3 regions of the Methylobacterium sp. E-046 genome follow, and region 1 is predicted to be linked to each of the others. Evidence: predicted binding sites of a transcription regulator. Region 1 holds the regulator's gene; each other region holds the start of a gene.
What was found. Region 1 encodes LexA, which represses DNA repair genes until DNA is damaged. Its sites were predicted from a motif close to TGTTCNNNNTGTGTTCNG; they were not measured.

Region 1 (7,170 bases):
AGAAATCGATGTTCGGGTACAACTTCTTCTCGATGAAGTACTCGTCCTTGAGGGCGATCTGCTCCAGCTCCATGGCGACGTGGAGCAGCGGATCGTCGGTCTTGCCGAGCTCCTTCAGCACCTGGTGGGTGGTGCTCTGCATGATCCGGGCGCGCGGATCGTAGTTCTTGTAGACGCGGTGGCCGAAGCCCATCAGGCGGAACGGGTCGTTCTTGTCCTTGGCCTTGGCGACGTACTTGCTGACGTTCTCGGGCGTGCCGATCTCCATCAGCATCTTCAGCGCCGCCTCGTTGGCGCCGCCATGGGCCGGGCCCCAGAGGCAGGCGATGCCGGCCGCGATGCAGGCGAAGGGGTTGGCGCCCGAGGAGCCGGCGAGCCGCACCGTCGAGGTCGAGGCGTTCTGCTCGTGGTCGGCGTGCAGGATGAAGATCTTGTCCAGCGCCCGGGCGAAGACCGGGTTCACCTCGTATTCCTCGCAGGGCACCGCGTAGCACATGCGCAGGAAGTTCGAAGTGTAGTCGAGGTCGTTCTTCGGATACACGAAGGGCTGGCCGATCGAGTACTTGTAGGCCATCGCCGCCAGGGTCGGCATCTTGGCGATCATGCGGATCGAGGCGATCATCCGCTGGCTCTCGTCCGTGATGTCGGTCGAGTCGTGATAGAAGGCCGAGAGCGCACCCACCGAGGCGACCATCACGGCCATCGGGTGCGCGTCGCGGCGGAAGCCGGTGAAGAACCGGTTCATCTGGTCGTGCACCATGGTGTGGCGCGTGACCCGGTAGTCGAAATCGGCCTTCTGGGCCGCGGTCGGCAGGGCGCCGAACAGCATCAGGTAGCAGGTCTCGAGGAAGTCACCCTTCTCGGCGAGCTGCTCGATCGGGTAGCCGCGGTAGAGCAGCACGCCCTCGTCGCCGTCGATGTAGGTGATCTTCGATTCGCACGAGGCGGTCGAGGTGAAGCCCGGATCGAAGGTGAAGGCGCCGGTCTGGGCGTAGAGCTTGCCGATGTCGATCACGTCCGGACCGATCGTACCGGATTTCACCGGCAGTTCGATCGACTTGCCGTCCACGGTGATGGTGCTGGGTGCGCTCATGGATCGTGGACCCTTCTGTGGCGACGTGGCGGATACCGGCCTCGGGCTGCCCGAGCCGGTCCCGGGGGCCTGAGCACCCGCATTATGCTGCGGGTGCTCACAGGTATGGGTTACCCAAACGGCACTGCAGCAGCAACGGGGTCGGTGACAACCGGACCCCGACGCCAAGGGAATTCGCAACGCCGATTCCGCCAAGCGAAATCCGGGCCGCGATCCGCGGTTCCCCTGACCGGCCCGGATGGCGGCGTGCTCAGCCCTGCGGCACCTGATCACCGAGCCGCGCCAGGGTCTCGTCCCGGCCGAGCACCGCCATCACGTCGAACAGGGGCGGGGAGGTGGTGCGGCCGGTGAGCGCCGCCCGCAGGGGCTGGGCCACCTGCCCGAGCTTGCAGCCGGCCGCCTCGGCGTACTGGCGCACGGCGCCCTCGGTCGAGGCTGCGCTCCAGTCGGCCAGCGCCTCGAGCGCCGGCCGGACCCCGGCGAGGCGGGCGCGGCCCTCGTCGGAGAGGAGCGCACGGGCCTTGTCGTCGAGGGCCAGTGGACGCTGGGCATAGAGGTAATAGGCGCTGTCGAGGAGCTCGATCAGCGTCTTGGCCCGCTCCTTCAAGCCCGGCATGGCCTGGATGAGCTTGTCCTTCAGGTCGGCCGGAAGCGGCGCCGACAGGCCGCGCTCCGGTCCGACGCTCGGCAGGATGGTCTCGATCGCCGCCGCGAGGTCGGCATCGGCGCTGGTGCGGATGTAGAGGCCGTTGACGTTGGCGAGCTTGGCGAAGTCGAACCGCGCCGCCGAGCGCCCCACCGCGCCGAGATCGAAGGCCGCGATCATCTCGTCGGTGGTGAAGACCTCTTGGTCGCCGTGGCTCCAGCCGAGCCGCACGAGGTAGTTGCGCAGCGCCGCCGGCAGGTAGCCGAGATCCCGGTAGGCCTCGACGCCGAGCGCCCCGTGGCGCTTCGACAGCTTGGCCCCGTCGGCCCCGTGGATCAGCGGGATGTGGGCCATCTTCGGGACGTCCCAGCCGAGGGCGGAGAAGATCTGGGTCTGGCGCGCCGCGTTGGTGAGGTGGTCGTCGCCGCGGATGACCTGCGTGACGCCCATGTCGTGATCGTCGACCACGACGGCGAGCATGTAGGTCGGCGTCCCATCCGAGCGCAGCAGGACGAGGTCGTCGAGGTCCTTGTTGGCCCAGGTCACCCGGCCCTGGACGGCGTCCTCGACCACGGTCTCACCCTCGGTCGGCGCGCGCAGGCGGATCACCGGCTTGACCCCCGCGGGGGCCTCGGACGGGTCGCGGTCGCGCCAGCGGCCGTCGTAGCGCGGCGGGCGCCCCTCGGCGCGGGCGGTCTCCCGCATCTGCGCCAGTTCTTCGGCGGTGGCGTAGCAATGGTAGGCGCAGCCCGCGGCCAGCAGCGCCTCGGCCACAGCCCGGTGGCGCTCGGCGCGGGCGAACTGGAAGACCACGTCGCCGTCCCAGTCGAGGCCGAGCCAGGACAGGCCGTCGAGGATCGCGTCGATCGCGCCCTTGGTGGAGCGCTCGCGGTCGGTATCCTCGATGCGCAGCAGCATCCGGCCGCCGGTGTGGCGGGCATAGAGCCAGTTGAACAACGCCGTGCGGGCCCCGCCGATATGCAGGTAGCCGGTGGGCGAGGGCGCGAAGCGCGTGACGACGGCTGAGGACATCGGTCCGGTATGTTCGGGGAAGGGTCGCGGGAGGGCGGAGGAGCGGCGAGGGGGCTCGGCAGGGCGCCCGTAGCACGAAGCGTCGGCTGTAGCACGGGCCGGCGGATGCGTTAAGAATCGACCGCGGAATCGCCCGGCCGCCGATGAGAGGTCGCGCGCAGCGGGGCGGCGGCAATGCGGCGGATCGGCGCGAGGGGATCCGCCGGGAGGTCGAGCAGCGCCGGCTGTTCCCCTGGCTGGCGGTGGCCTTCGGAGCCGGCATCCTGGCCCAGTTCGTGGCGGCCGACGGCAGGCCGATCCTGGTCGCCCCCCTCGTCGGCGCGGCCCTCGCCCTGGCGCCGACCCCAGCCCTGGGCGCGCGGCCGGCCGCCCTGGCGCTGGCTTTGGGGATGGCGGCCGCGTTCCTCGGCTTCGCGGCGGCGACCTGGCGGGTCTCGCAGGTCGCCGCCCCGATCCTCCCACGGATCACCATCGGCCCGCTCGTCGGCATGGTCGAGGCCCTCGACGAGCGCGAGGTCGGAGCCCGGCTGTTGATCCGGGTGGAGAGTTTCGCCGGCCTCGCGGCGGAGGTACGGCCCGCCCGGGTGCGGGTGTCGTTCCGCAGGACACCGATCCCGCGGCCCGGGGACGTCGTGGCCGCCACGGCCCGGCTGCTGCCGCCGCCGGAAGCCGCCCGGCCGGGCGGCTACGATTTCGCCCGGGACGCCTATTTCCAGGGGATCGGCGCGGTGGGCTCGCTGGTCGGCGCGGTCTCGATCCGCGCGCCGACCGAGCCGCCGCCCCTGCACCTGCGTCTCGCCGCGATGCTGGACGACGCGCGCAACGCGCTGACCCGCCGGATCGCACAGGCCGAGGGCGGGCAGGCGGGAGCCGTGGCGGCGGCCCTGGTGACCGGCAAGCGGGGCCTGATCGGGCCTGAGACCAACGACGCGCTGCGCGCCGCCGGCATCTACCACGTCGTATCGATCTCCGGCCTGCACATGGTGCTGGCCGCCGGCGTGGTGTTCTGGCTGGTGCGGGCGGTCCTCGCCCTGGTGCCGTATTGCGCGCTGGTCTGGCCGATCAAGAAGATCGCGGCCGGCTTGGCCATGCTGGGCGTCACTGCTTACTGCGCCTTCTCGGGCTGGGACATCGCGGCCGAGCGCTCGCTGTTTATGACCCTGATCATGCTGGGCGCGATCCTGGTGGACCGGCCGGCGCTGTCGATGCGCAACCTCGCCCTCGCCGCCCTGGTCGCCCTGGCCCGGGAGCCGGAGGGTCTCCTCGGCCCGAGCTTCCAGATGTCGTTCGGGGCGGTGGCCGGGCTGATCGCCTGCGCACGGCTGATCGACGGCCGGCTGTTCGTGCGTCCCGGGGCAGGACGCATCGGGCGGCTCGTCGGCACCGGCCTCTCGGCGATCACCGGAACCCTGGCCACGACCCTGGTTGCCCAGGTCGCCACCGCGCCCTTCGCCACCTACCATTTCCAGACGATCCAGCCGTTCGGGCTGGTGGGCAACGCCCTGACGCTGCCGCTCGTCTCCCTGGTGGTGATGCCATCCGCGGTGATCGGGTGCCTCGCCTATCCCTTCGCCCTCGACCGGCCGATCTGGTGGCTGATGGGCCAGGCGGTGGGCGGCATGCTGGCGATCGCGCAGTGGATCGCCGGGTTCGAGCGCGCCACCCTCGTGCTGCCTGCCTTCGGGACAACGGCGCTGATCCTGCTGACCGCCGGTCTCCTGCTGGCGACGCTCCCGGTCTCGCGCCTGCGCTGGCTCGCCGCGCCGCCCATCCTGCTGGGCCTCTGGCTCGCGGCCCTGCCGGATCGCTACGACCTCTACGTCGACCGGCAGGGCGGCGGCGCTGCGGTGCGCGGACCGGACGGCCGCCTCGCGGCGCTGGGCAGCCCCTCGGGGTTCGTGTTGGAGCAGTGGCTGAAGGCGGACGGCGATGGGCGGCGCCCCGGCGCGCTGGCCGCCCCGACCGGCGGCGGGCATTGCGACCGGCTCGGATGCACCGCGCGCCTGCCGGACGGACGGGCGGTCGCGCTGATCCGGGACCGGCGCGCCTTCGCCGAGGATTGCCCCCGCGCCGCGGTGCTGATCACCGGCCTCACGGCGCCCCCGACCTGCACGGGCCCGTTCGTCATCGACCGAAAGATTTTGTCAGAACGCGGCGCCGTGGCCCTCAGGGCCGAGGCCGCGGGGTTCACCGCGCGCTATGCCCGCAGCCTCGACCGGGGCCTGCCGTGGCGACTGCGCCCGGATCCGCGGCCGACGCCGCAGCGGCCGATGACCGCCGCGGCGGACAGCAGCCGCGCGGATGACTCTGTCGCGCCCACCGACGCTGACCGGGCGGGCGCCGGAAGCGGGCCCGGCGACGCGCCGGCCGCGCCGCTTCAGTAGCGGCGGACGAGACTCACGAGACGGCCCTGGATCTGGACCCGATCCGGCCCGAGGACTCGGGTCTCGTAGGCCGGATTGGCAGCCTCGAGCGCGATGGAGGAGCCGCGGCGGCGCAGGCGCTTGAGGGTCGCCTCCTCGTCGTCGATCAGGGCCACGATGATGTCGCCGGTATTGGCGGTGTCCTGCTTGCGGATCACCACCAGATCGCCGTCGAGGATGCCGGCCTCGACCATCGAGTCGCCGCGCACCTCCAGGGCATAGTGTTCGCCGCCGGCCAGGAAGTCCGGCGACAGGGTGATGGCGTGGCTCTGGTTCTGGATCGCCGAGACCGGCGTACCGGCCGCGATCCGGCCCATGACGGGGATCGAGATGGCCCGGCCGGATTCGTCGATCATCCGGGCATTGGCGGGGAGCGGCGCCTGCTTGGACTTGCCGCCTTCCACCACGCTCGGGGTGAAGCGGCGCGGCTCGGCGGCGGGGGGCTGGACCGGAGCCGCCTGGGTCAGGCTCTCGGGAATGCGGATCACCTCGATGGCCCGCGCCCGATTCGGGAGGCGCCGGAGGAAGCCACGCTCCTCCAAGGCGGTGATCAGCCGGTGGATGCCCGACTTCGACTTCAGGTCGAGGGCGTACTTCATCTCGTCGAAGGACGGCGGGACGCCGCATTCCTGCATGCGGTTCTGGATGAAGCGCAGGAGGTCCAGCTGCTTGCGCGTGAGCATTGATGGGGCCTCGCGGCTTGTGGACCGCCTCGTGGCGGTCTCGGAAACAAATCACGAACACGTTAAACGTTCCGCAAGTGTTCCGCAAGAGAGTTATGGCCACGCTCGCGTCGCCGCGGGCGCATCCGGGCCAGAAACGCATTGACGGCGCAAGCGGAGCCGTTTCAATGCACACCGCCGCCCGCCGGAGGGGAAGAAGCCGGGGCGCGGCCGGGATCAGGCTGGGATGACGAGGATGCGACGACCCGCAGCTCTGCTGCCCCTCGGCCTGATCGCCCTAGGTCTTGCGCTCGCAGGGTGCACCACCGGGTTCTCCTACATCTCGCGGAACTACGTCGCGCTGACCCCTCAGGTGGTGACGATCGGCTGCAAGGAACCCTACGAGGTCTACGACAACCGGCAACTGCGCCGGATGCTGATCGTCTCGAACACCCTGCGCGAGTATGCCGGCTGCAACCTGAGTGAGGCGCGGATCGACCCCGAGCCGGGAGCGACCCGGGTGACGCGCTTCCGCACCGCCGCCCGCGCCTATCTCGACGAGACCGTGCGGGAGGAGTGCCGGATCACCGGCGAGACCGTGTTCGACGCGCTGAAGTCCGAATTCGCCTACGCGTGCGACGGGCCGGTCGAGAAGCGCGGCACGGTGGTCCCGCGGTTGCCGGGCCGCAATCCGGGCCTGATCCAGCGCTGATCCGGCTCAGGTCCCCGGTTTCGGAAAGGTGCGCTCGGCCGCGTCGCCAGCCGCCGCCAGCAGGGCCCGGGCGAAGGCGCGGGCCTCGGCCCGGTCCAGGATGATCGCGGCGGTGACGGGGCCGCCCCCGAGATCGGACAGCGCGAGTTCCAGGCGCACCCCGTCGGGCACGGCGCTCGCCTGCAGACTCCAGCCACCGCCCCGATCCGCGCTCTCCGCCATGGCCCTCTCCTCCCGCACGTTCCGGGAAAACGCCGCAGCCGCGCGCCGGAACTGCCCGCACCCGGGACTGTTCCCGAGCCGTGCCCAGCGCTTCCCTGCCTCGCCTGTCCGCGTTCCTCAAGGCCGCCGGCCCTGGACTGGTGGTGATGCTCGCCGATACGGATGTCGGGAGCCTGATCACCGCGGCCCAGAGCGGCGCGCGCTGGGGCTACTCGCTGTTGCTCCTCCAGATCCTGCTGGTGCCGATCCTCTACGTCGTCCAGGAACTGACGGTCCGGCTGGGGACCGCTACCGGCCGCGGCCACGGAGAGCTGATCCGGGCGCATTACGGTCCGGCCTGGGCCTGGATCTCCTACGGCGGCCTCGTGGTCGCCGGGGTC
Region 2 (7,170 bases), on a different contig from region 1:
GGGGATCGCGCGGCCCTCCGGAGGGCTCCGTCGAGGCCCGCGCTGCGCTCGGGCCCCTCACCGTGAGGGCGGGGATGGTGTGGTCGCTCCTTCAGGAGCGCGCCATCGTCCTGATGTCGCGCGGCGTCGCCCTCAGGCGCCGACCAGCATCGCCGCGAGGTCGAGGGCGACGCGGCCCGACAGCAGGCCCCAGCCGCAGGCGATCAGGGTCGCCAGCATGACGAACGGTATCGGCCGCCCCTCGATCCGCCGGCCACGCACGGTGTTGCGCAGGATGATGAAGGGCGCCGAGAAGGCCAGCATCGGCAGGGCGGCCACGGCCGGCAGGCCGCCGCGCTCCAGCAGGCTGAAGCTCGCCCGCCGCGCCGCGAACAGCTCGAAGGCGCTGGCGATCAGCCCGGAGAGCGCGAGGCCGATGCACAAGGTCCGTATCGATTCGAGGGCGGTTGGCGACACGACCATTATTCGCGCTCCTGGACAGGTAGCGCGCAGTTTAGCCGGGTCATTTACCGGTTGTTAAGCAATACCGCCGGTTAGCCTTAACCCGTGCACAGGCGCGGGCCCGTCGAACCCGCTCCGGAGCCGGTCCCGCCGGGCTTCGCGCCTCAGGCCTCTTCCTCGAGGTCGATGTCGAGGATCGCCATCCGGAAGACGAAGGAATCGTCGCCGTCCTCCTTGTCGTCGGCGATAACACCGATCGATTCCTCGCCGATGAACACCTCGGCGGAATCGCCGGTCTTCATCGCGGTCAGGCGGATGTTGTTGTTCGCGAACTTGCGACGCAGGTAGTCCTGAAGCTTCGCGGTCTCGGCTTTGGTCACGCTGTCTCGTCTCCCTGGCGGCGCGGGCGCCGCGGATGGGCCGTAGGCCTGTGGGCGGTGGGCCTGTGAGCGGTTGGCTTGTGGGCGGTGGGCTTGCCATGCCTGCCGCGGGGCGGCAAGCGCGACCGTCCAGAACCCGTCGCCCGATCAGATGCCGTCGCCGAGGTGGATAAACGGGTCGACCGCGACGAGCTGGTCCATCGCGCGGGCCGGATCGTCGCAGCCCGCGGTGCCGACCACGCGGGCCGGCACGCCGACCACCGTGGTGTTGGGCGGCACCGGCCGGAGCACCACCGAGCCCGCCGCGACCCGGGCGCAGGCCCCGACCTCGATGTTGCCGAGGATCTTGGCGCCGGCCCCGATCATCACGCCGTGGCGGATCTTCGGATGGCGGTCGCCGCGCTGCTTGCCGGTGCCGCCGAGGGTGACGGCGTGGAGGATCGACACGTCGTCCTCGATCACCGCGGTCGAGCCGACCACCAAGCCGGTGGCGTGGTCGAGGAACACCCCGCGCCCGATCCGTGCCGCCGGATGGATGTCGCACTGGAACACTTCGGAGATGCGGCTCTGAAGATAGAGGGCGAGGTCGCGCCGTCCGCGGTTCCAGACGTGGTGAGCCAGGCGATAGGCCTGGAGGGCATGGAAGCCCTTGAAGTAGAGGACCGGCTCGAGGGCCCTGAGGGTCGCGGGGTCGCGGTCGATCACCGCGCCGATATCGGCCCGGAACGCTTGTCCGATGGCCGGGTCCGCGGCGATCGCCTCGTGGAAGGCGTGGGCGACGAGGTCGGCCGGCAGGGCCGGATGCCCGAGCCGCGCCGCGACCCGGTGGGCGACGGCCGCCTCCAGGCTCGCATGGTTCAGGATCGTCGCCACGATGAAGGAGGCGAGCTGCGGCTCGGAGCGCAGCACGTCCTCGGCCTCGGCACGCAGCCGCGACCAGACCGGATCGACGACCGCGAGGTCGTGGGCCTCGTGATGGAAGGCTGGGCTGGCGCTCATGGACGGACGCTCATGTCCGAGGCTCCGGCTGGCTGTCCGCAGCTCCGGCGGGGGGACGGATCTTCTCCCCGAGTGGGGCGCAGGAAGCCGCGGGTTTCCGGCGCCGGGAAGAAGGAGGAATAACGGTCCCGCCTAGCGTGGTGTGCTGCAGCGCGTCGATCAAGGGCCCGCGCGGTTCCGGCGCTGCGCCGGAGACATGGCTGTCACCGAACCGGAGCGTGGCGGATTACCCCGCCGCCGGTACGGCCATCCCGAAGCGGGCCTCGATCGTCGCGGTCAGGCGGTCGAGCATCGTCGGGACCGGGATGTTGGAGGTGTCGACGGTGGCGGGCGCCCGGGCGTAGAGCGGCTCGCGGCTCGCCAGGACCGCGCGCAGCTCCTGCATCGCCGAGGCATGGTCGCCCGTGGTGGCGAGATGGCCCTGCTCACGCACGCGGCTCATGTGCTCCTCCGGCCGCGCCCGCAACCAGATCGTGTAAAACGCCTGGAGAAGCAGATCGTAGGTCAGCGGCTCGGCGACGATGCCGCCGCTGGTCGCCAGGATCAGTGGCCCGGGATGTTCGGTGAGGCGGCGCAGCGCCTGCTGCTCAAGGCGCCGGTAACCCTCCTGGCCGTAGATCGCGAAGATCTCCTGCACCGAGAGGGCGTTCTCGCGTTCGATCTCGGCGTTCAGCTCCACGAAGGTCCAGCCCAGGCGCTCGGCCGCGAGCTTGCCCAGCGTCGACTTGCCGGCGCCCCGCAATCCGATCAGCGCGACCCGCAGGCGGCCGGTGGATTCGGGCCGGCTGCCGCCGGAGAGCGCCTCCTTGGCGGCTGCGATCTGCGCCGGGCTCGCCTGGCTGAGGAGATCGCGCACCACCGGCCAGTCCGGCAGCGCGTCGTTGCCGGTGATCAGGTCGTCCAGCCGCACGCCCATGGCGTTGGCCACCCGCCGCAGCAGGATGATCGAGACATTGCCCTGGCCGCCCTCGAGCTGCGCGATGTAGCGCTCGGAGAGACCCGACGTCTGCGACAGGACCTTGCGCGACAGGCCGCGCACGGTGCGCGCGTGCCGGACACGGCGCCCGAGGTCCGTGAGAAAGAGAGATTCCTGTTCCACCACGCCGGTCATGGCGCCGTCCGCTTTCCTGCCAGCTCGAAAGCAGAGGTCGTGCCCTGCATGTCTGACGCTTCGAGATCAATCATGCATCGCGATCCCGGGCGACTGCCCGAACATCCGCGCGGCGACCGGCGTTTCCTGCCCGGGGTTCTGTGTTGCGCCGCCGCCGTCCGGCCGCTGTGACCGGGCCCGAGCGATGCCGGGCCGGTCCAACCCTGATGCTGGCGTGGCGCTTATGTGTTGCGGAACACCGCGATGGTCAAGCCGCAGGCATGATCCTAATGTGGGCAGCAGCGCGGGAAAGCGGCGCGCCCCGAGCCCGGGCCGGCTATTCCACCGGCAGGGCCGCCGCCTCGCGCACGGCCGCCCCGACCGGTGCGCGCCGGGGCGACGCCGCGGCGAGCGTCTGGACCGTCGGGCGCCGTGGCGGCAGCGGGACGTCGACCGCGTCGGAGATCGGCGCCGAGGCGCCCGATTGCGGCGTCGGGCTCGCCGGGACGGCGGACTCGGCCTGGGGTGACAGGCGCAACTCGGCCAGCGCGGCCGGCGCTGTGGCCTGGAACGCGACTTGGGATGCGACCGGAGATCCGGCCGCCACGGCGGTCCCGAGGACGGCGGGCCGGCGCGGCGGCAGCGGCACTTCCACGGCCTGAGCCGCCGGCTCCGTTGCAACCGGAGCGGAGGCCGCCGGATTCGGCGCGGCCGGCTCGAGCGAGAGGCTCGCGAGCTGGATCGTTCCGCCGGCCAGCGCGGCCGGGCGGCGGGGCGGCAGAGGCACCTCGACGGTCTCGGTCGGCACCTCCGCCACCGAGGCGGCGGGGGCGTAGGCCAGCGCCGCCGCGGCTGGGTTCCTGGCATCCGCCGCGCCGCCGCCGAACAGGCTCGCGAGGGCGCTGGCCGAGGCCGCCACCGGCGCCACCACGGCGGCGACCTCCGTGGAGATGCCCTGGCGCTTGGCGGCGTAGTAGTAGCCGCGGTTGTAGTAGCTGTAGGCCTGGGTGAGGTTGCCCTGGGCCGTGCGGTAGGCGCCGGCGAGATAGGCGACCCCGTAGCGCAGGTTGGTCGCCGGATCGTAGAGGCCTGCGGCGTCGCCCGTGTAGCCGAGGCTCCGGGCGGTCGCGTGCTTGATCTGCATCAGGCCCAGGGCGCTGCCGCCCTTGGCGTTCGGATTGTAGTTGCTTTCGCGCTTGACCACCGCGTGGACGAAGCTCGCCGGGACGCCGTTCGCCTTGGCCTGCTGCTCGATCAGCGCGTCGATGTTGTCGCGCGCGGCCTGCCCGAAGGCGGCGGCGGGCACAACCGCGAGGACGGCGGCCAGGAGAAGGCGATGCATTCCGAGACCCGGTGCTGCTTGTTCTGTGGTCAAGCTAGGTCGCGGGCAAATGAGGCCGGAAAGCGGCCCCGCTCCGGCAAGCTGTGGGCGACCGGTGTGGCGGGTCGGGGTCCGGGTCCCCTGTGCTTCGGCGGCCACAGGGGCGGCCGGCTACATGACGCGGTGGGGTTGTCCACAGGGCGGCCTGCGGAGGCGACCCGCATCGGGCGGACCGTCAGGGGAGGATGAAGCGATCGACCGCGTGGGCGAAGCCGTCCGCGTCGTTGCTGTCCGTCACGGCGCTGGCCGACGCCTTCACGGCGTCCTCGGCATTGCCCATCGCCACCGAGAAGCCGCTGCGGGCGAACATCGGCTGGTCGTTGCCGGCATCGCCGAAGGTCGCGATCCGTTCGGGCGGAATGTCGAGATGCCCGCTCATCCAAGTGACGAACTGGCCCTTGTCGAGATGGGGCGGGGTGACGTCGAGGTAGTATGTCTGCGAACGGTGCACCGTCGCCCTCTCCGCCAGCGCCGCCGCGATCCGGGTCTCGCAGTCCGCGAGGTGGGCGTGGTCCCGGCTCACGCCGACGATCTTGGCGGCGGCACCCATGAGCGTGCCGAGATCCGCCACGACCCGCGGCTCCGCGCCGATCGTGCGGCGCTCGAGGTCGGTGTAGGGCCCCTGCGGGTCACGCAGGCACCACGCGCCCTGGGCGAAGACCCAGACGTCGAGCCCCTCCGCCAGAAGGCGATCGAGGGCCGCCCGGGCCGCGGCCTCGGGAATCGTCCGCTCGGAGAGGGGCGAGAGGTCGGGCCGCACCACACTGGCGCCGTTGAACGCCCCCATCGGCAGGTCGAGGCCGAGTTCGGCCACGAGGTGCCGCAGGCCGATCGGCGGGCGCGCCGAGGCGATGCTGAAGCCGATCCCGGCCGCCCGCAGGCGTCCCACGGAAGCGACGGTCTCGCCCGTGAGGCGCTTGTCGCCGGTCACCAGGGTGCCGTCGACGTCCGAGATCACCAGGGCGATCCCCGCGGCCTTGCCGGATTCCGCTGCCATGCCTCACTCCGCTCCCGGTCGCCCGCGCGTCTCCGCCGCGAGCCGCGCCACGACCCGGTCGACGATCGACTCGGGCTCTTCGTCGATCCCGACGGTGATCGGGCGCTCGTCGGGCCCGGGGACCTCCAGCGTGGCGAACTGGCTGTCGAGGAGCCGGGGGGACATGAAGTGGCCCCGGCGCGCGGCCAGCCGCCCGGCGACCAGGGCCTTGTCGCCCTCCAGATAGACCAGGCGCACCCGGGGGCTCCCGCCGGTGAGGACGTCCCGGTAGGCACGGCGCAGGCCCGAGCACACGACCACGCCCGACTCGCCGGCCTCCAGCCGATGCCGGATCCATGTGGCGATCCGGGCCAGCCAGGGCGCGCGATCCTCGTCGTCGAGGGCGTGGCCCGCGTGCATCTTGGCCACGTGCTCCGGGGTGTGGAAGCTGTCGCCGTCGACGAAGATCCAGCCGAGCCGCTCGGCGATCAGCGCCGCGACGGTGCTCTTGCCGGAGCCCGAGACGCCCATCACCACGAGCACCTGCGCGGCCGCGGCGGCCGCATCGGTCACCCCCGTCTGGGACGTCATCCGGACCTCGCGGAACCGAAGGCGTCCTCGGGACGCCGGTCACCCTTCAATAGGCCGGGCCACGCGGAAGGGAAGGCCGCGGCGGGAAGCCGGACTCTCCGCAGATGGGCCGGAACCGCCTGCGAACCCCCGCGTTGCCCGAGGGACGACAGAACATTTCAGGAACAAGAACCTCATGGCCAAGACAGCCTCGAAGACCGAGTCCAAGGGCGCGTCCACCCAGGATGCGGCCCAGGACAATCCCAAGACCGATCCGAAGGACGTCTCGAATCAGATCAAGGATCCGAGCGAGTGGACCACCGGCGGCGAGCCGATGACGGGTGCCCAGGCCTCCTACCTGAAGACGCTGTCGGAGGAGGCCAAGGAGCCGGAAGCCTTCGACGCCGACCTCGGCAAGGCCGAGGCCTCGCAGCGGATCGACGACCTGCGCCACAAGGCCGGCCGCGCCTGATCCGCGCGAACGCGTCCGTCCCGGGCCCATATTCGGCCGGGACGGACGCGAAAGCCGAGTTTCGCAGACCGCATTAAGCCCGCGGCAATGGCAGATGCGCTAGAAGGAGGCGCGGAATGCGGTGCCGACCGGGCGGCGGAGCATGACGAGGGGGCGGTTGCGACGATGCGTGTGCCGGACTGCGAAAGGATGGCGCGGGTTGCCGCTCACGTCCGGATCCTGTCGGGCTTCGCGGCCGGCCTCGGTCCCCTGCTAAGCCGGTTCCGCCGCGATGCGCACGGCGCCACGGCGATCGAGTATGCCCTGATCGCCGGCCTGATCTTCCTGGCGGTGGTCGGCAGCCTCCGCACCTATGCCTCGCGGGTAAACGGGGTCTATGACCAGATCAGCACGGCGGTGAGCCAGAACAACTGAGCGGGCTTCCAGAGCCCGCCGCCGGGCTGCCGCAGGGCCTCGGCGGCCGGCGCTGCCGCGTCGGGCCCGGACGGCCCGGCACGCCGGCGATCCCGCAGGCGCCGCCGGGCGTGACCGCGACCTCCTCACGGGACGACGGCACCGACAGCGCTCCGGGGCGTCCGGCCTTTCCGGCTCCCGCCCGCGAAGCCGAAACAATCTTCACCCGTCTGCCCCGAAAAAGCTGTGCTTAGCGAGGATGAAACTCGGGTCTCGGCCGTCGCCGACGGAGTGTGGCTCACCCGCCACGGACACCCGGGTCACCATGGGCTAGGCACGGGCTCGGCACTACCGATGGGCAACATCTGGATGCACAAACTTCCCCTCGTGCTGCTCGCCGTTTCGGCGATGTCGGGCTGCACGTACCTGCCGGCGGCGGGTCCGACGGCGAGCGCGATCCAGGCGGGC
Region 3 (7,170 bases), on a different contig from region 1:
GAGGGTCTGGCCGTAATAGGGCGAGGTCGACTTCGCCCAGGGGCCGACCGCGCCGCGCTTCAGGCTGAGGGCCGGATCGGAGATCACCAGCTCGGGATCGATCCGCATCTCGTGGCCGATGCCGCTGCAGGTCGGGCAGGCGCCGAACGGGTTGTTGAACGAGAACAGCCGCGGCTCGATCTCCGCGATGGTGAAGCCCGAGACCGGGCAGGCGAAGCGCGACGAGAAGGTGATGGTCCGGGGCGCCTCGCCCTCGGGGGCGTCGGCGAACACGATCTCGCTGAGGCCGTCGGCGAGCTCCAGCGCGGTCTCGAAGGAATCGGCGAGCCGCGCCGCGATGTCGGCCCGGACCACGATCCGGTCGACCACCACGTCGATGTCGTGCTTGAACTTCTTGTCGAGCTTGGGCACGTCGTCGATGGCGTAGTACTCGCCGTTGACGCGCAGCCGCTGGAAGCCCTTCTTCTGGTATTCGGCGATTTCCTTGCGGTACTCGCCCTTGCGGCCGCGGACCACCGGGGCGAGCAGGTAGAGCCGGGTCTTCTCCGGCAGCTCCAGCACCCGGTCGACCATCTGCTGGACGGTCTGGCTCTCGATCGGCAGGCCGGTGGCGGGCGAGTAGGGGATGCCGACCCGCGCCCAGAGCAGGCGCATGTAGTCGTAGATCTCGGTGACCGTCCCCACGGTGGAGCGGGGGTTCTTGGAGGTGGTCTTCTGCTCGATGGAGATGGCCGGCGACAGCCCGTCGATCTGGTCGACGTCGGGCTTGGACATCATCTCCAGGAACTGGCGGGCATAGGCCGAGAGCGACTCGACGTAGCGGCGCTGCCCCTCGGCGTAGATCGTGTCGAAGGCGAGGGAGGACTTGCCCGAGCCCGAGAGCCCGGTGAACACCACGAGCTTGTCCCGGGGGATCGTCAGGTCGACGTTCTTGAGGTTGTGCTCCCGGGCCCCCCGGACCACGATGACCCGCCGATCGTGGGCGCTCGCCGGCGCGGCGTCGAACAGGGCCGCCAGCTTCGCGTCGACGGCGGACTCGGCGGCCGCCTCGGGTCGGCCGCGCGTCTCGGATGCCGCGCGCGCGGGCTTGGGCTGCGATGCCGGGGCGGCGGAGGGTTTCGGTGCCTTGGACGCCGCCTTCCCGGCGCCTTTCGGAGCGGGTGCGGGAGTGGATGCCGGAGTGGATGCCGGGGCGGCTTGGGCGGCGCCGGCGCGGCTCGCGGCACGACTTCCAGCTTGGGCTTTGGCCATGAGGGCAGCGGTCTTTCGAGGCGTCGACGCAGTCGGATCGGATCCGGATCGGATTCGCGCACGGGCCAGCCGCCGCTCCGACTCATGTCGAGCCCGAGGGGGCCGACGGCAAGGTGGGGCCGGCGGGACGCAGGCCCGTCATGCGCCGCCCTTGCTAGAACGAAACGCGTACGGCGGCAACCGCTCCGTGAATGCGCGACCGTCCGCGCACGCGCCGCGATGCAACCCAGGACCGCGCCGCGCAGCACGCCAGGACCGCGCCGCGCAGCACGCCAGGATCGCGCCGCGCAGCACGCCGGAACCCTCGCAGGCGGTGCGGCCGTGCGGCCCCGGGTCGCCCCGCGGTCCTCCGCTGACGGCGGGGCCGAGCCCGGCCGCGGCCGGCTCGGGCGGCCCCGCTTGGCCAGATCCCGCCCACGGCCGGTGTTGCACCGCGGGAGCCGGGATCCCACGTCGCCGGATCCGCCCCCGGATCCTCATCCTCGACAGGTGCCGATGCCCGCGCTCGACCTGACCGCCCCGGCCGCCCCCAGCCGGGCCGACGACCGAGCCGCGAGCGCGCAGCGGCTGTCCACCCGGCTGCTGTTCCTGATCGTCGGCATCGCCAACGCCACCTGGGCGCCGCTGGTGCCGCTGGTGAAGGACCGCGCCGGCCTCGACGCGGCGGGACTGGGCCTGCTGCTCCTCACCTTCGGCGTCGGCTCGCTCCTGGCGATGCCGAGCGCCGGGGCGGCGGCCGCGCGGCTCGGCTTCCGGCCGGTCCTGCTCGCCGGGACGCTCGCGCTCGGCCTCGCCCTGCCGGTGCTGGCCGTGGGCGCGGGCCTCGTGCCGCTCACCGGGGCGCTGCTGCTGTTCGGGGCTGGGATGGGGGCGATCGACTGCGTCATGAACCTGCAGGCGGTGGTGGTGGAGCGCGCGAGCGGGCGCCCGATGATGTCGGGCTTCCACGGCCTCTACAGCCTCGGCTGCATCCTGGGGGCGCTGGTCGCCAGCGGCCTGCTGGCCGCCGGGCTGGGTGCGGGCTGGAGCGTGCTGCTCCTGGTCGCCGGGATCGCGGCCCTGTTCGCGGCCGCGTGGCCCGGCATCCTGCCGGCCGGCCGGGCCCGGGGAAGCGGCCCCGCCCTCGCGCTGCCCCGGGGCATCGTGCTGGTGCTGGGCCTGCTCTGCTTCGTGGTGTTCCTCACCGAGGGCTCGGCCCTGGACTGGAGCGCCCTGTTCCTGATCCAGCACCGGGGGCTCGATCCAGCCTGGGCGGCGCTCGGCTACGCGGCCTTCTCGGTCACGATGACGGCCGGGCGTCTTGCCGGCGACGCCATCGTGGCCCGGCTCGGCCGGCGGAAGGTCGTGATCCTCGGCGGCCTGCTGGCGGCGGCCGGCCTCGCGCTCTCGGTCGTGGTGCCGGCCTGGGAGGCGGCGCTCGCCGGATACGCCCTGGTCGGGGCGGGCTGCGCCAACATCGTCCCGGTCCTGTTCACGGCGGCCGGCCGCCAGACGGCGATGCCCGAGAGCGTGGCGGTCCCGGCGGTGACGACGCTGGGCTATGCCGGGGTGCTGGCGGGCCCGGCCCTGATCGGCTTCGCCGCGCAGGGGCTCGGCCTGCCGGCCGCCTTCCTGATCGTGGCCGCCCTGCTCCTCGGCGTGGCGGCGGCCGGGCGCTCCCTGCGGGTCTGAGGCCCCCGGTCTGAGGCCCCGGTCTGGGGCCCCGGTCGGAATCTCAGATCCGCGGCGGCGGTCCGAGGCTCAGGTGGCCGCGTTGCGGGCCATGAAGGTCGCCGGACTGCCGTCCTCCGGGTTCACGAAGACGATGTCGGTGGGCGCCCGCCGGGGCGTGTCGATCGACAGGAAGGTCACCGGCGCGCCGGACTCGATCTCCGGCATGGCGTGGACGATGCCCCGGGCGAAGAACAGCAGCTGGCCGGGGCCAAACGCGGCCACCGAGGTGGGGTCGCCCATCCAGAAGGTGCCCCGGCCCGACAGGCAGTACAGGTACTCGTCGCAGGTGGCGTGATAGTGCGGCGGGGTCGGCCGGTAGACCCGGAACACCCGGGCGCTCGCCGCCGCCCGGTCGGTCAGGTAGGTGTCGGCCAGGAGCGTCGCGGCGCTGTCGGGCAGGGCCGCCGCCAGCGCCGCCACGTCGAAGATCCCGGTTTCCGCCATCCCGTCCCCCTCACGCCGGAAAGCCTTCGAGCACGATCTTGCCCCTGGCGCGCCCGCTCTCGATCCGCGCGTGGGCGCGCCGGAGGTTCTCGGCGTCGATCCGCCCGTAATGCTCACCCAGGGTGGTGCGCAGGCGACCCGCGTCAACGAGGCGGGCGAGCTCGTCGAGGAGCGCGCCCTGGGCGGCGATGTCGGCGGTGCCGAACATCGAGCGGGTGAACATGAACTCCCAGTGCAGCGACAGGCTCTTGCGCTTGAGGAGCCCGACGTCGAGGCGCTCGGGATCGTCGATCAGGGCCAGCCGCCCCTGCGGGGCGATCAGCTCCACGATCGCGGCGAGGTGGGCATCGGTGCTGGTCGTGGAGAAGACGAGGCCCGGCGCGCCGAGGCCCAGGGCCGCCACCTCCGCCGCCAGGGGTTTGGAATGGTCGACCACGTGGTGGGCGCCGAGATCCCGGCACCATTGCGCCGTCTCGGGCCGCGACGCGGTGGCGATCACGGTGAGGTCGGTGAGTGCCCGGGCGAGCTGGATCGCCACCGAACCGACGCCCCCCGCCCCGCCGACGATCAGGATCGCCGGTGCGGCGCCCGGCACGGGCTTTCCCGTGTCGAGCCGGTCGAACAGGGTCTCCCAGGCGGTGATCGCGGTGAGCGGCAGGGCGGCGGCCTGCGCCCAGTCGAGGCGCGCCGGCTTGTGCCCGACGAGGCGGGCGTCGACGCAATGGAACTGGGCGTTCGTCCCCGGCCGGGTGAGGTCGCCCGCATACATCACCGCGTCGCCCACGGAGAAGCCCGCGACCTCCGCGCCCGTGGCCACGACGGTCCCGGCCGCGTCCCAGCCCAGCACCTTGAGGCCGCCGGCCTCCGGCTCGGCGCGGCGCCGGACCTTGGTGTCGACCGGGTTCACCGAGACCGCCTCGACCTGGACGAGCAGGTCGCGGGGGCCGGGCTCGGGCTGCGGCAGATCGCCATCGACCAGGGCTTCGGGATCGGTGATCGGCAGGGACTTGCGGTATCCGACGGCGCGCATCGTGCTCTCCTCGACCTGTCGCCACGGGAGATGCCGCCCGTCTTCACGCGCCGCAAGGACGCACATAAAACGCCCCTAGTGCCGGAAACGATACCGTCGGAGACCGCCATGCCCCGCATCCGCCGCCACACCGGCGCCTGCAGCCCCGGCTGCGCCGTCGAGGCGACCCTCCGGTTCATCGACGGCAAGTGGAAGGGCGTGATCCTCTTCCACCTGCTGGAGGGGACCCTGCGCTTCACCGAGATCCGGCGGCGGCTGACCAGCGTGACCCAGCGCATGCTCACGAACCAGTTGCGCGAAATGGAGGCGGACGGTCTGGTCACCCGGACGGTCTACGCCCAAGTGCCTCCGAAGGTGGAGTACAGCCTGACCGCGCGCGGGCGCTCCCTGGAACCGGTCATCCGCGAACTGAAGACCTGGGGCGACTTGCACGCCGCTCAGGCAGATGCCGTCCCGGACGCCGCTTGATTGTGCAGGACGGGCCGCGGGCGGCGAGGGGCGCATAACGGGTTCTTTAAGTCTTGGCCGGAGGGTGAAGCGTTTCCTGCCGGACCATCCCAGATCCTCCGATGCCCGTCCTCGCCTCGCTCCGCGCCCGCATCCTCGCGGTGGCGCTCGCCCCCTGCCTCGCCTTCGCGGGGGCGGCGGGCCTCGCGGTGTCGGACCAGTGGGCGCGGCGTGCCGAGATGGACCGGGTGGAGGGCCTCGTCGGCCTCGCCTCGCGGATCAGCGCCTTCGTGCACGAGGCCCCGCGCGAGCGCGGCGCCTCCAGCCTGTTCCTGGGCGCGCGGGGCGCGCAGTTCGGGCCGGAACTGGCGGCCCAGCGCGGACGCACCGACGCGGCCCTGGCCGGGCTGCCGGAGGCCATGGCGGGCGCCACGGGCTTCGGCCCGGTCTTCGCGGCCCGCGGCACCGGTTTCGCCGCGGCGCTCACCGGGCTCGCGGCCGAGCGCCGGGCCATCGACGCCCTCGGCCCGGGCGCGCCGCAGGCGGCCGCCTTCTACACCGGCGTGATCGGCGAGGGGCTCGGGCTCGTCCGGGCCATGGGCGGGGTGATCGATGAGGCCGGCCTCGCCGCCCGGGCGAGCGCCTACGCGGCCTTCCTGGCGCTGAAGGAGGCCGCCGGCCAGGAGCGGGCCGCCGTCTCGGCCGCCTTCGCGTCCGGCAGCCTGGACCTCGCGGCCGCGCGCCGGCTCGCCACGCTCTCGGCCGAGCAGGCGACCTATGCGGGCCTGTTCCGCGCCGGGGCCGAGGCCCCCCAGGCGGCCCTGCTGGACGCCGCCGAAGCGGCGGAACCGGCCCGGGCGGTGGCGCGGCTGCGCGCCCTCGCGCAGGACACGGTGCCGGGCACGCCCCCGGCCTTCCGCGACGCCCCCGCGTGGTTCCGCCTCGCCACGCAGCGGATCGATGCTCTGAAGGGCGTGGAGGATCGGCTCACCGCCGACCTCGTGGCCGCCGCCGGCGCGGTGCGCGCCCGGGCCGACCGGATGCTGACCCTCTGGATCGCCGGCGGCCTCGCCCTGTTCGCCCTCTCGGCCGGCCTCGCGGCCTGGCTCGGCACCGCCATCGCCCGGCCCCTCGCCCGGATGGCGCGGGTGCTGACCGCGATCGGCCGGGGCGAGGGGACGACCGAAGAGGGGACGACCGGCGCGGGGACGGAGGATCTGGCGGTTCCCTCGGGCGGCCCCCGCGAGGTCCGGGCGATCGCCGCGGCCGCGCTGGCGTTCCGCGACAGCGTCGCCGAGCGCCGCGCGGCCCGGGCCGCGCAGGAGCGCCGCGCCGCAGAGGCCGGGGCCGCCCAGCGCGCCGCCGCGCTGGGCCTCGCCGACAGCTTCGAGCGCCAGGTCGGCGGCATCGTGGCGGCGGTGTCGACGGCGGCCGGCCGGCTCGAAGCCGCCGCGCACGGGATGGCCCGGGCCGCCCAGGACACCACGGACCTCAGCCGGACGGTGGCGGTCTCGGCCGATTCGGCCGCGCGCTCGGCCGACACGGTGGCGGCGGCCACCGAGGAGCTCACCGCCTCCGTGCGGGAGATCGGCGTGCAGGTCGGGGCCTCGGCCGACCTCGCGGCCGCCGCGACCCGGGACGCGGACGGGATGGCCGGGGAGGTGCGCCGCCTCGCCCAGGCGGCGGGCAGCATCGGGGAGATCGTCGCGATGATCTCGCAGATCGCCGGCCAGACCAACCTGCTGGCGCTGAACGCCACCATCGAGGCGGCGCGCGCCGGCGAGGCCGGCCGCGGCTTCGCGGTGGTCGCCGCCGAGGTGAAGCACCTCGCCGAGCAGACCGCCCGGGCCACCGAGGAGATCGCCGCCAAGGTGGCGGAGATCACCGGTTCCACGGAGGCCTCGGTCCGGTCGATCGGCGGCATCACCGCGGTGATCCGCACCCTCGCGCGGATCGGCGCCGAGATCGCCGCCATGGTCGAGCAGCAGGGCGCGGCCACCGCCGAGATCGCGCGGACCACCGCGCAGACCTCGCAGGACACCCAGGGCGTCTCCGGCCACATGGCGGGCGTCGGCGCGGCGGCCGGCACGGCGAGCCAGGGCTCCGCCCAGGTGCTGCAGGCGGCGGCCGACCTGTCCCGGCAGGCGGCCGACCTGCGCGGGGCGGTCGACGGCTTCCTGGCCCGCGTCCGGGCCGCCTGACGCCCGGGGGCGCGAAGGGCGCGGCCCCTCGGCAGGGGCCGCCCGGCACCCGCGGCGGGTTCCGGCCGTCGAGACCGGGACGTC

Region 2: the regulator LexA is predicted to act here: its motif matches at 6,008-6,025, upstream of MKK82_RS01075 (DUF3072 domain-containing protein).
Region 3: the regulator LexA is predicted to act here: its motif matches at 1,407-1,424, upstream of uvrA (excinuclease ABC subunit UvrA).

What each region holds. Positions count from the first base shown of each region.
Region 1 covers NZ_JAKSYP010000290.1:247,464-254,633, forward strand. The annotation lists gene gltA (citrate synthase) at 1-1,093, opposite strand, end outside; gene gltX (glutamate--tRNA ligase) at 1,344-2,771, opposite strand; gene MKK82_RS32785 (ComEC/Rec2 family competence protein) at 2,915-5,155, shown strand; gene lexA (transcriptional repressor LexA) at 5,149-5,877, opposite strand; gene MKK82_RS32795 (hypothetical protein) at 6,113-6,568, shown strand; gene MKK82_RS32800 (hypothetical protein) at 6,575-6,790, opposite strand; gene MKK82_RS32805 (NRAMP family divalent metal transporter) at 6,871-7,170, shown strand, end outside.
Region 2 covers NZ_JAKSYP010000027.1:88-7,257, reverse strand. The annotation lists gene MKK82_RS01110 (DUF6949 family protein) at 133-462, opposite strand; gene MKK82_RS01105 (DUF3126 family protein) at 606-821, opposite strand; gene cysE (serine O-acetyltransferase) at 969-1,820, opposite strand; gene MKK82_RS01095 (helix-turn-helix transcriptional regulator) at 2,047-2,931, opposite strand; gene MKK82_RS01090 (transglycosylase SLT domain-containing protein) at 3,248-4,252, opposite strand; gene MKK82_RS01085 (Cof-type HAD-IIB family hydrolase) at 4,467-5,288, opposite strand; gene MKK82_RS01080 (gluconokinase) at 5,292-5,858, opposite strand; gene MKK82_RS01075 (DUF3072 domain-containing protein) at 6,034-6,309, shown strand; gene MKK82_RS01070 (Flp family type IVb pilin) at 6,499-6,723, shown strand; partial or broken gene MKK82_RS01065 (sugar transporter) at 7,072-7,170, shown strand, end outside.
Region 3 covers NZ_JAKSYP010000270.1:50,530-57,699, reverse strand. The annotation lists gene uvrA (excinuclease ABC subunit UvrA) at 1-1,251, opposite strand, end outside; gene MKK82_RS29485 (MFS transporter) at 1,747-2,922, shown strand; gene MKK82_RS29480 (cupin domain-containing protein) at 2,992-3,408, opposite strand; gene MKK82_RS29475 (zinc-binding alcohol dehydrogenase family protein) at 3,419-4,438, opposite strand; gene MKK82_RS29470 (winged helix-turn-helix transcriptional regulator) at 4,547-4,906, shown strand; gene MKK82_RS29465 (methyl-accepting chemotaxis protein) at 5,008-7,086, shown strand.